One region of the Dactylosporangium sp. NPDC051484 genome, then DNA from elsewhere that is predicted to be linked to it. Evidence: riboswitches for the same ligand, from Rfam matches in the RefSeq annotation. Region 1 holds a riboswitch; the other holds the start of a gene.
What was found. Region 1 has a riboswitch for S-adenosylmethionine ahead of AB0367_RS13810 (aminotransferase class V-fold PLP-dependent enzyme). Riboswitches for the same ligand answer to the same signal wherever they lie in the genome.
Positions count from the first base shown of each region.

Region 2: another riboswitch for S-adenosylmethionine. It lies ahead of thrC (threonine synthase); the one in region 1 lies ahead of AB0367_RS13810 (aminotransferase class V-fold PLP-dependent enzyme).

Region 1 covers NZ_JBFAZX010000006.1:183,090-186,770, forward strand. The annotation lists gene AB0367_RS13800 (PrsW family intramembrane metalloprotease) at 1-510, opposite strand, end outside; gene AB0367_RS13805 (hypothetical protein) at 398-1,186, shown strand; SAM riboswitch class IV at 1,179-1,294, shown strand; gene AB0367_RS13810 (aminotransferase class V-fold PLP-dependent enzyme) at 1,308-2,519, shown strand; gene ligD (non-homologous end-joining DNA ligase) at 2,499-3,386, opposite strand; gene ligD (non-homologous end-joining DNA ligase) at 3,379-3,681, opposite strand, start outside.
Region 2 covers NZ_JBFAZX010000006.1:331,909-335,589, reverse strand. The annotation lists gene AB0367_RS14500 (ABC transporter permease subunit) at 1-188, shown strand, start outside; gene AB0367_RS14495 (hypothetical protein) at 232-699, shown strand; gene AB0367_RS14490 (glucosyl-3-phosphoglycerate synthase) at 727-1,647, opposite strand; SAM riboswitch class I at 1,746-1,891, shown strand; gene thrC (threonine synthase) at 1,905-3,173, shown strand; gene AB0367_RS14480 (GNAT family N-acetyltransferase) at 3,528-3,681, shown strand, end outside.

The DNA of each region.
Region 1 (3,681 bases):
GATCAACGGCGCGACCAGCACGGCGACCAGGGCGCTGGACAGGCCGGCCTTCTCGAACAAGTAGCTGCCCGTGGTGTTGACCACGAGCGCCACGCCGGTGGCCACGCAGGCGCCCCAGCCGAAGACGAAGACGAGGTACTTCACTGGCTCCGGCTCGTAGCGGTCCAGCCAGAGGAAGCAGGACACGAGGACCGGGACCGGGATGACGGCGGACCCGACGCCGACGAACAGCGCCGTCCAGCCGCCGCTGACGCCGAAGAACGCGAGCACGGCCACGCCGCACGCGGCGATGAACCCCATGACGCCGATGAGCGTCAACAGCCGGCGCCGGTCGGAGCGCTTGGCGGGCGGCGCGGCGGCCAGGGCGAGGGCGGCGGTCGGGTACTCCTGCTGGCCGGTGCTCGGCTCGGCCGCCGCGATCACGTTCGGCACCGCGATGCCGGGCAGCGCCGACGGCCACGGCGAGGGACCGGCCGGCCCAGCTGACCCAGTTGACCCGGCATGGATCATTGGCCCGCCGGGCGGCACGGCGCCGCTCGGTCCGGCTCCGGGAAACGGCGACCCCTGGTATCGGCCGGGGTCCGGGTGCGACCCGGCCGGCACCTGCGGCCCGACCGGCTCGCCCGGGGATGGCGAGGACGACGAGGACGGCGCACTCCACGGGCTCGGCGCCGGCGACGACGGCGAACTCCACGGGCTTGGCGCCGGCCCGGTCTCCGCGGACTCCCACGGCGCGGGGCCCGACGTCGGCGCCGGGGGCGGTGCCGGCCGCCCCCACTGTCCGGCGCTCGGCACCGGCCAGGAGCCGGCGCCCGCTGCCGGGGGCGCGCTATTCGGCGCGGCCCACGATGCGCTGTCCGCCGCCGGGGGCGCGCTGTTCGGCGCCGCCCAGGCACCGGCGCCCGAGGCCGGGAACGCGCTGCCGGGCGCAGCCCAGGATGCGCTGTCCGCTGCCGGGGGCGCGCTATTCGGCGCTGCCGGGGGCGCGCTATTCGACGCGGCCCACGATGCGCTGTCCGCCGCCGGGGGCGCGCTGTTCGGCGCCGCCGAGGCGCCGCCGCCCGAGGCCGGGATCGCACCGGTCTCCGGGGACGGTGGCCCGGAGGCGGGCGAGTCCGGCGTCCCACTCGGCGGGAGTTCGCTCATGACGCAACCTTATCTGCGGTACGGTCTGCTCAGGTCATGAGTGCCAGCGCACAGCCCCGGCTTGCTGGCCGGCAACCCTCGCGTTCGCGGCGGGGTGCCCCGGGTGATGACCCGGTTCGGCACGTGGTGTGCCGAGCAAGCGCGAGCGAAACGGGTGACCCATGTCCGAGTTGCTGCCCCCTGCCATCCTGTCGCCGAGCGAGGTCAAGCTGCGCGACGGCCGGTCCGTCGACTTCGCCAACCTCGACATCGCCGCCACCGCGCCGTGCCTGCGGGCCGTCGCGGACGCGGTCGCCGACCTGCTGCCCTACTACGGCAGCGTGCATCGCGGGGCGGGCGCGCTGTCGGAGCGCTGCACACGGGAGTATGAGCAGGCCCGGGAGACCGTCGCGGACGTCCTCGGCCACGGCCCAGACGACACCGTGATCTTCACGCGCAACACCACGGACGCGTTCAACCTGCTGGCGCGGGTGCTGCCCGAGGACGCGACGGTCGTCACGTTCGACGGCGAGCACCACGCCAACCTGCTGCCCTGGCGCCGCACCGAGCGCCTCGCCGCGCCTGGGTCCCCCGAGGAGGCGGTCGAGGCGCTGGAGCGATCGTTGCACCGCGTAAAAGGTCCGAACGTGCTCGTGAGCGTGACGGCGGCGAGCAACGTGACCGGCGAGGTCTGGCCGGTCGCGCGGCTCGCGGAGGTCGCGCACCGCTTCGGCGCGCGCATCGCGGTCGACGCGGCGCAGCTGGCCCCGCACGCCCCGGGGCGCCTGGCCGGGCTCGGCGCCGACTACGTGGCGTTCTCGGGCCACAAGCTCTACGCGCCGTTCGGGGCGGGCGTGCTCGCCGGCCGGGCGGACTGGCTGGACGCGGCGGAGCCGTATCTGGCCGGCGGCGGGGCGAGCGCTCACGTGGCCGACGACGGCGCGGTGCGCTGGTCGACCGGCCCGGCCCGGCATGAGGCCGGCACCCCGAACCTCCTCGGCGCGGTCGCGCTCGCGACGGCGTTGCGGTCGTTGCGGGAGATCGACCCGCAGCAGCGGGAAGACGCTCTGCTGCGACGGCTCCGCGAGGGCCTCGCGCGGCTGCCGCACGTCGAGGAGCTGCGGCTCTTCCCGGCCGACGCCGATCGGGTCGGGATCGTGTCGTTCGCGGTCCTCGGGGCCGACCCGGGCGAGCTCGCCGTCACGCTCGGCCGCGATCACGGCATCGGTGTCAGGACAGGGCTGTTCTGCGCCCATCCGCTCACCCGCCGCCTTCTGAGCGAGGCCGCCGACCGGCTCGGCGCCGAGCAGCCGCCCGCCCAGGCGATCCGGGCCAGCTTCGGCATCGGTACCACCGAGGAGCACATCGACCGGCTACTGGCCGCCCTGCAGTAGGTCACCCAGCGTCGCGACCCGGTCGAGGACGACGGACGGGGTCAGGTCGGCGGCGGTCAGCTCGCCGGCCTCGACCTCGTTCCAGGCCAGCGGCGCACTGACGGTCGGGGTCCCGCCGGCCCGCAGCGAGTAGGGCGCGACCGTGGTCTTGAACGCGTTGTTCTGACTCCAGTCGATGAACACCTTGCCCGGCCGCAGCTGCTTGGCCATCTTCGCCACGATCAGCCGCGGGTGCCGGCCGGCCAGCCCCTCGGCGACCGCCTTCGCGTAGCCGCTGACCTCGTCCGCGCCCTCGTCGCCGGGCAGCGGCACGACCAGCTGCATGCCCTTCTTGCCGGACGTCTTCGGCACGCACTCAAGCCCGTCGGCGGCCAGCCGCTCGCGCATGAGCAGGGCGACCTCGAAGCACTGGGGCAGGCCGGCCGGCGGCCCCGGGTCGAGGTCGACGACGAGTTGGTCGGGGTCGAGCGCCCGGCCGTCCTCGTCCACCCGCCACTGCGGCGTGTGCAGCTCCAGCGCGGCGAGGTTGGCCAGCCAGACGACGGTCGCCAGCTCCTCGACCACGATGAAGTCGATCTTCTCGCGGTTTCTGGACGAGCCGGGCACCGGCAGCCGCACCGTGCGCACCCAGTCCGGGGTGCCGGCCGGGGCGTTCTTCTCGAAGAAGCTGATGCCGTCGACGCCGTCGGGATAGCGGGTGCGGGTGAGCGGGCGCCCGTCGAGATACGGCAGCAGGGTCGGCGCGATGCGGGTGTAGTAGTCGAGGACCTCGGCCTTGGTGAAGCCGGTCCTCGGGTAGAGGACCTTGTCGAGGTTGGAGATCTCCAACTGGCGCCCGGCGACCTCGACCCGCAGGCGGTCAGGCATCACGCACCTCCTCGGGCGACACGTCGGGACGGATTCGCAGGAACCGCGGGAAACGCAGCCGCCCGTCGCGCGTGCGGTGCCCGAACTTGACTTCGACCACGAGGTGCGGGTCGACCCATACGGCGCCGCGGGCGTCCTCCCGCGGTACCGATGCGCCGAAGGGGTTTGTGCTCGTCTTCAACGGGTCGAGCGCGGCCAGCAGCGCCCGCTCCGCCGCGCCGGAGATGCCGCCACCGACCCGGCCCCGGTAGGCGAGGCCGCCCGGCTCTGGGACGCCGACCAGCAGTGCGCCCAG
Region 2 (3,681 bases), 150 kb from region 1:
AGATCACCGCGCTGGGAGACCTGCGCACCGTGCTGCCGACCCACTACGCGAACGCCTGGCTGGGCCTGCTCTCCAGCCCCATGCAGACCGGCGATCTGGTCAAGGGCTGCGTGGCGGCTCTGGCCTACGCCACCCTGTTCTTCTCCATCGCCTGGTGGCGCTTCCTGCGTAAGGACGTGGTGAGCTGACCGCCGCCGGCCGGCACCCTACCGGCGGGTAGGGTGCTCGTCCATGCGGAGATCCGCCCTCGGTGGCGCGTGCGTCTTGGTCGTGGGGCTCGCCGCCCTGGCGGCGGGCCTCTACTACGACCAGGCGCACCTCACGCAGTGGACCCACTTCGCGGAGAGCTCCGACCTGACGAGGGGCCCGATCGAGGCGGAGACCGCCCGGATCTTCACCTTGCTGGGCGCGGTGACGGCCGCGTTCGCCGCCACGATCGCGGGCGGCAGCACGGTGCTGGCCGCCCTGACCGGACGCACGGGCGTGTGGGTGCTCCGCCTGATCTCGGTCCTGCTGCTGGTGCTCATGCTCCTGGTCACCGCCGCGCTGGTCGTGGGCTCCCTCACCGGCGACGCCCCGGTCGCGATCATCGACACTCCGTGGTGGCTGCTCGCCACGCAGTGGTCGGCCCTGGCCCTGGCCGTCGCGGGCGCCGGCACCGCCACGACCCAGCTGTGGCGGTTCGTGCCCGACTCGTGAGCTGTGGCCGAGGAGCCGGGACGGGGATCAGGCGGGCGAGTAGCCGGGGATGCTCCGCATCGGGGGACGGTCTGGGTGGGCGACGGGCGTCACCCGCGGTACGACCGCGGAATCATGGCGCTCGAACTGTGTCAGGGTCGGCCACAGTGGGTGGCCGGGGGACACGCGGGCGTTGATCGTGTGCACGATGGTGGCGGCCATGCGGCCCAGGGCCGCCGTGTCCTGGTGGCCGTGGGTGCGCTGGCCCAGGTCGACCTGGGCCAGCGCGTCCAGGCCGTGGCCGCGGAAGGTGTCGATGAGCAGGCCGGTCTCGACGCCGTAGCCGGCGGCGAACGGCAGCGACTCCAGCAGGGTGCGGCGGGCCGCGTATTCGCCGGCCAGCGGCTGCACCACACCGGCCAACTCCGGGAAGTGCGCGTTGAGCAGCGGGCGGGCGGCGAGCTCGGTGACCCGGCCGCCGCCGGCCGCGGAGAGGTCGAGCAGGGGGCGGTCGTAGAAGGCCTTCACCATCAGCGTGCCCGGGTCGTCGAGCAGCGGGCCTAGCAGGCCCGTCACGAAGTGCGGGCGGAAGTCGGTGAGGTCGGCGTCGACGTACACCACGATGTCACCCTTGGTGACCGCGAGCGCCTTCCACAGCACCTCGCCCTTGCCTGGGCGGGAGCCCGTCGCCGGCAGGATGTCGTCGCGGTGGTGGACCGTGGCGCCGGCGGCCGCGGCGACCTCGGCGGTGCGGTCGACCGAGCCGGAGTCGACCACGACCAGCTCGTCGACGAGCGGGCCGAGGGTCCGTATGCCGGTCACGATCTCGCCGACCGTGGGCTCCTCGTCCAGGGCGGGCAGCACGACGCTCACCATCGTGTCGCCCTTCGCGTCGAGCAGCCCGTCGGCGGGCCAGTCCCGCCAGCTCGACGTGCGCCGCGAAAACCAGTCGGCCGCGATCGGATGCATGGGTGAAACGCTAGCCGTGCCCATGTCGTGAGATGACTCATACCCGGGCGCCGGTGGTGCCCCTTACACTCAGCTGAAGCGCACGACCACAATTGCATACCTCATCCAGAGGGGCAGAGGGATACGGCCCGATGAAGCCCCGGCAACCCCTGCGGCGTCTCAATGGTGTCTCGATGTTGAGGTCCGCCGCGGTAGGTGCCAAATCCGTCCCGGTGCACGCCCGTGTGCTTGGGAAAGATGAGAGGAAGGCCTCCGCCATGACCTCGACGCTCAGCGTCTTCACCGACTCCCCGGCCCGCAACCTCGTGTGCCGGGGCTGTGGGGCCACGTTCCCGCTCGCCGCGCAGCACGCCTGTTACGAGTGTTTCGGCCCCCTCGAGGTGGGCTACGACCCCGCCGCGCTGGCGTCGGTGACCCGCGAGCAGATCGAGGCGGGACCGAAGAACATCTGGCGCTACGCGCCGCTGCTGCCGGTCGGTGTCGACCCGCAGACCCGCGTCACGCTCGACCCGGGGCTCACCCCGCTGGTGAAGGCCGACGGGCTGGGCAAGGAGCTCGGCTTCACCGCCCAGCTGTGGGTCAAGGACGACTCGGCCAACCCGACCCACTCGTTCAAGGACCGGGTCGTCTCCGTCGCGCTGACCGCGGCACGGGCGCTGGGCTTCACGCGGTATTCCTGCGCCTCCACCGGAAACCTCGCCAACTCCGTCGCCGCGCACGCGGCCCGGGCCGGCGTCCCGTCGACCGTGTTCATCCCGGCCGACCTGGAGCCGGGCAAGGTCGTCATGACCGCGGTGTATGGCGGCCAGGTCGTCGCCATCGAGGGCTCCTACGACGAGGTGAACCGGCTCTGCTCGGAGCTGACCGAGACCGACGAGTTCGAGGACACCGCGTTCGTCAACGTCAACGTCCGGCCGTTCTACGCCGAGGGCTCCAAGACGCTCGGGTATGAGGTCGCCGAGCAGCTCGGCTGGCGCATCCCGGCCCAGGTGGTCATTCCGATGGCCAGTGGCGAGCTGCTCACCAAGGTCGACAAGGCGTTCGCCGAGCTGGTCGAGATCGGGCTGGTGCCGAACACGCCGTGGAAGGTCTTCGGCGCCCAGTCGGCCGGCTGCAACCCGATCGCGAAGGCGTTGCACGACGGCGTCGACGAGATCACCCCGGTCAAGCCGAGCGGCATCGCCAAGTCGCTGAACATCGGCGACCCGGCGGCCGGCGTCTACGCCCTGGAGTCGGTGCGCCGCAGCGGCGGCTGGATGGAGTACGTGGACGACGACGAGATCCGCGCGGGCATCCAGCTGCTGGCCCGCACCACCGGCGTGTTCGCCGAGACGGCCGGCGGCGTGACCACCGCGGTGCTCAAGAAGCTCGTCGAGTCCGGCCGGCTCGACCCGAGCGCCGAGACGGTCATCTTCAACACCGGCGACGGGCTCAAGACCCTCGATGCGGTGGCGGACCGGGTCGGGCCCACCCACCGGGTGAAGCCGTCGCTGAAGTCGGCGCGGGAGGCCGGTCTGCTCGGATGATTTTTTCGGGTTACGCGATTACCGAGCGTTCAGATTGAGGGAGCGCTCCCGCGCTTGGACGAGGGATGGATCGTCCGATTGGTGGAGATGATCTACACCGAGCGTAACTGGTGCCGCGCCGTGCGTTCGGTAGTGGACTTGACGCCTTAAGACCCGAGCGCCAGGATGCTCCGTGCGGGAGGACGTGTCGCCGCGAGGCTCGAGCCGGTTTCTCGGTGAGCCCGCGACCACAACACCGGAGGTGTTGGCGAGCGTCCTCTCGACCAATTTCCGGACCTTTCCCGGACCTCCTCCCGAATGGTCACCGGCATAAATGGATTGCCGGGCCCTCGTGGCGCGGGCGACTCTGGTGGCATGGCCCACTACCCACTCGAGATCGTCGAGGTGCGCGCCGATGACCCGGCGGCGATCGACGCGGCATTCGAGATCGGCAACGCCGCGCTGCGCGCGGACCTGCCGGATTTGCCGGAGAACTGCCGATACCAGCACGACATGAGCTTCGTGGTGC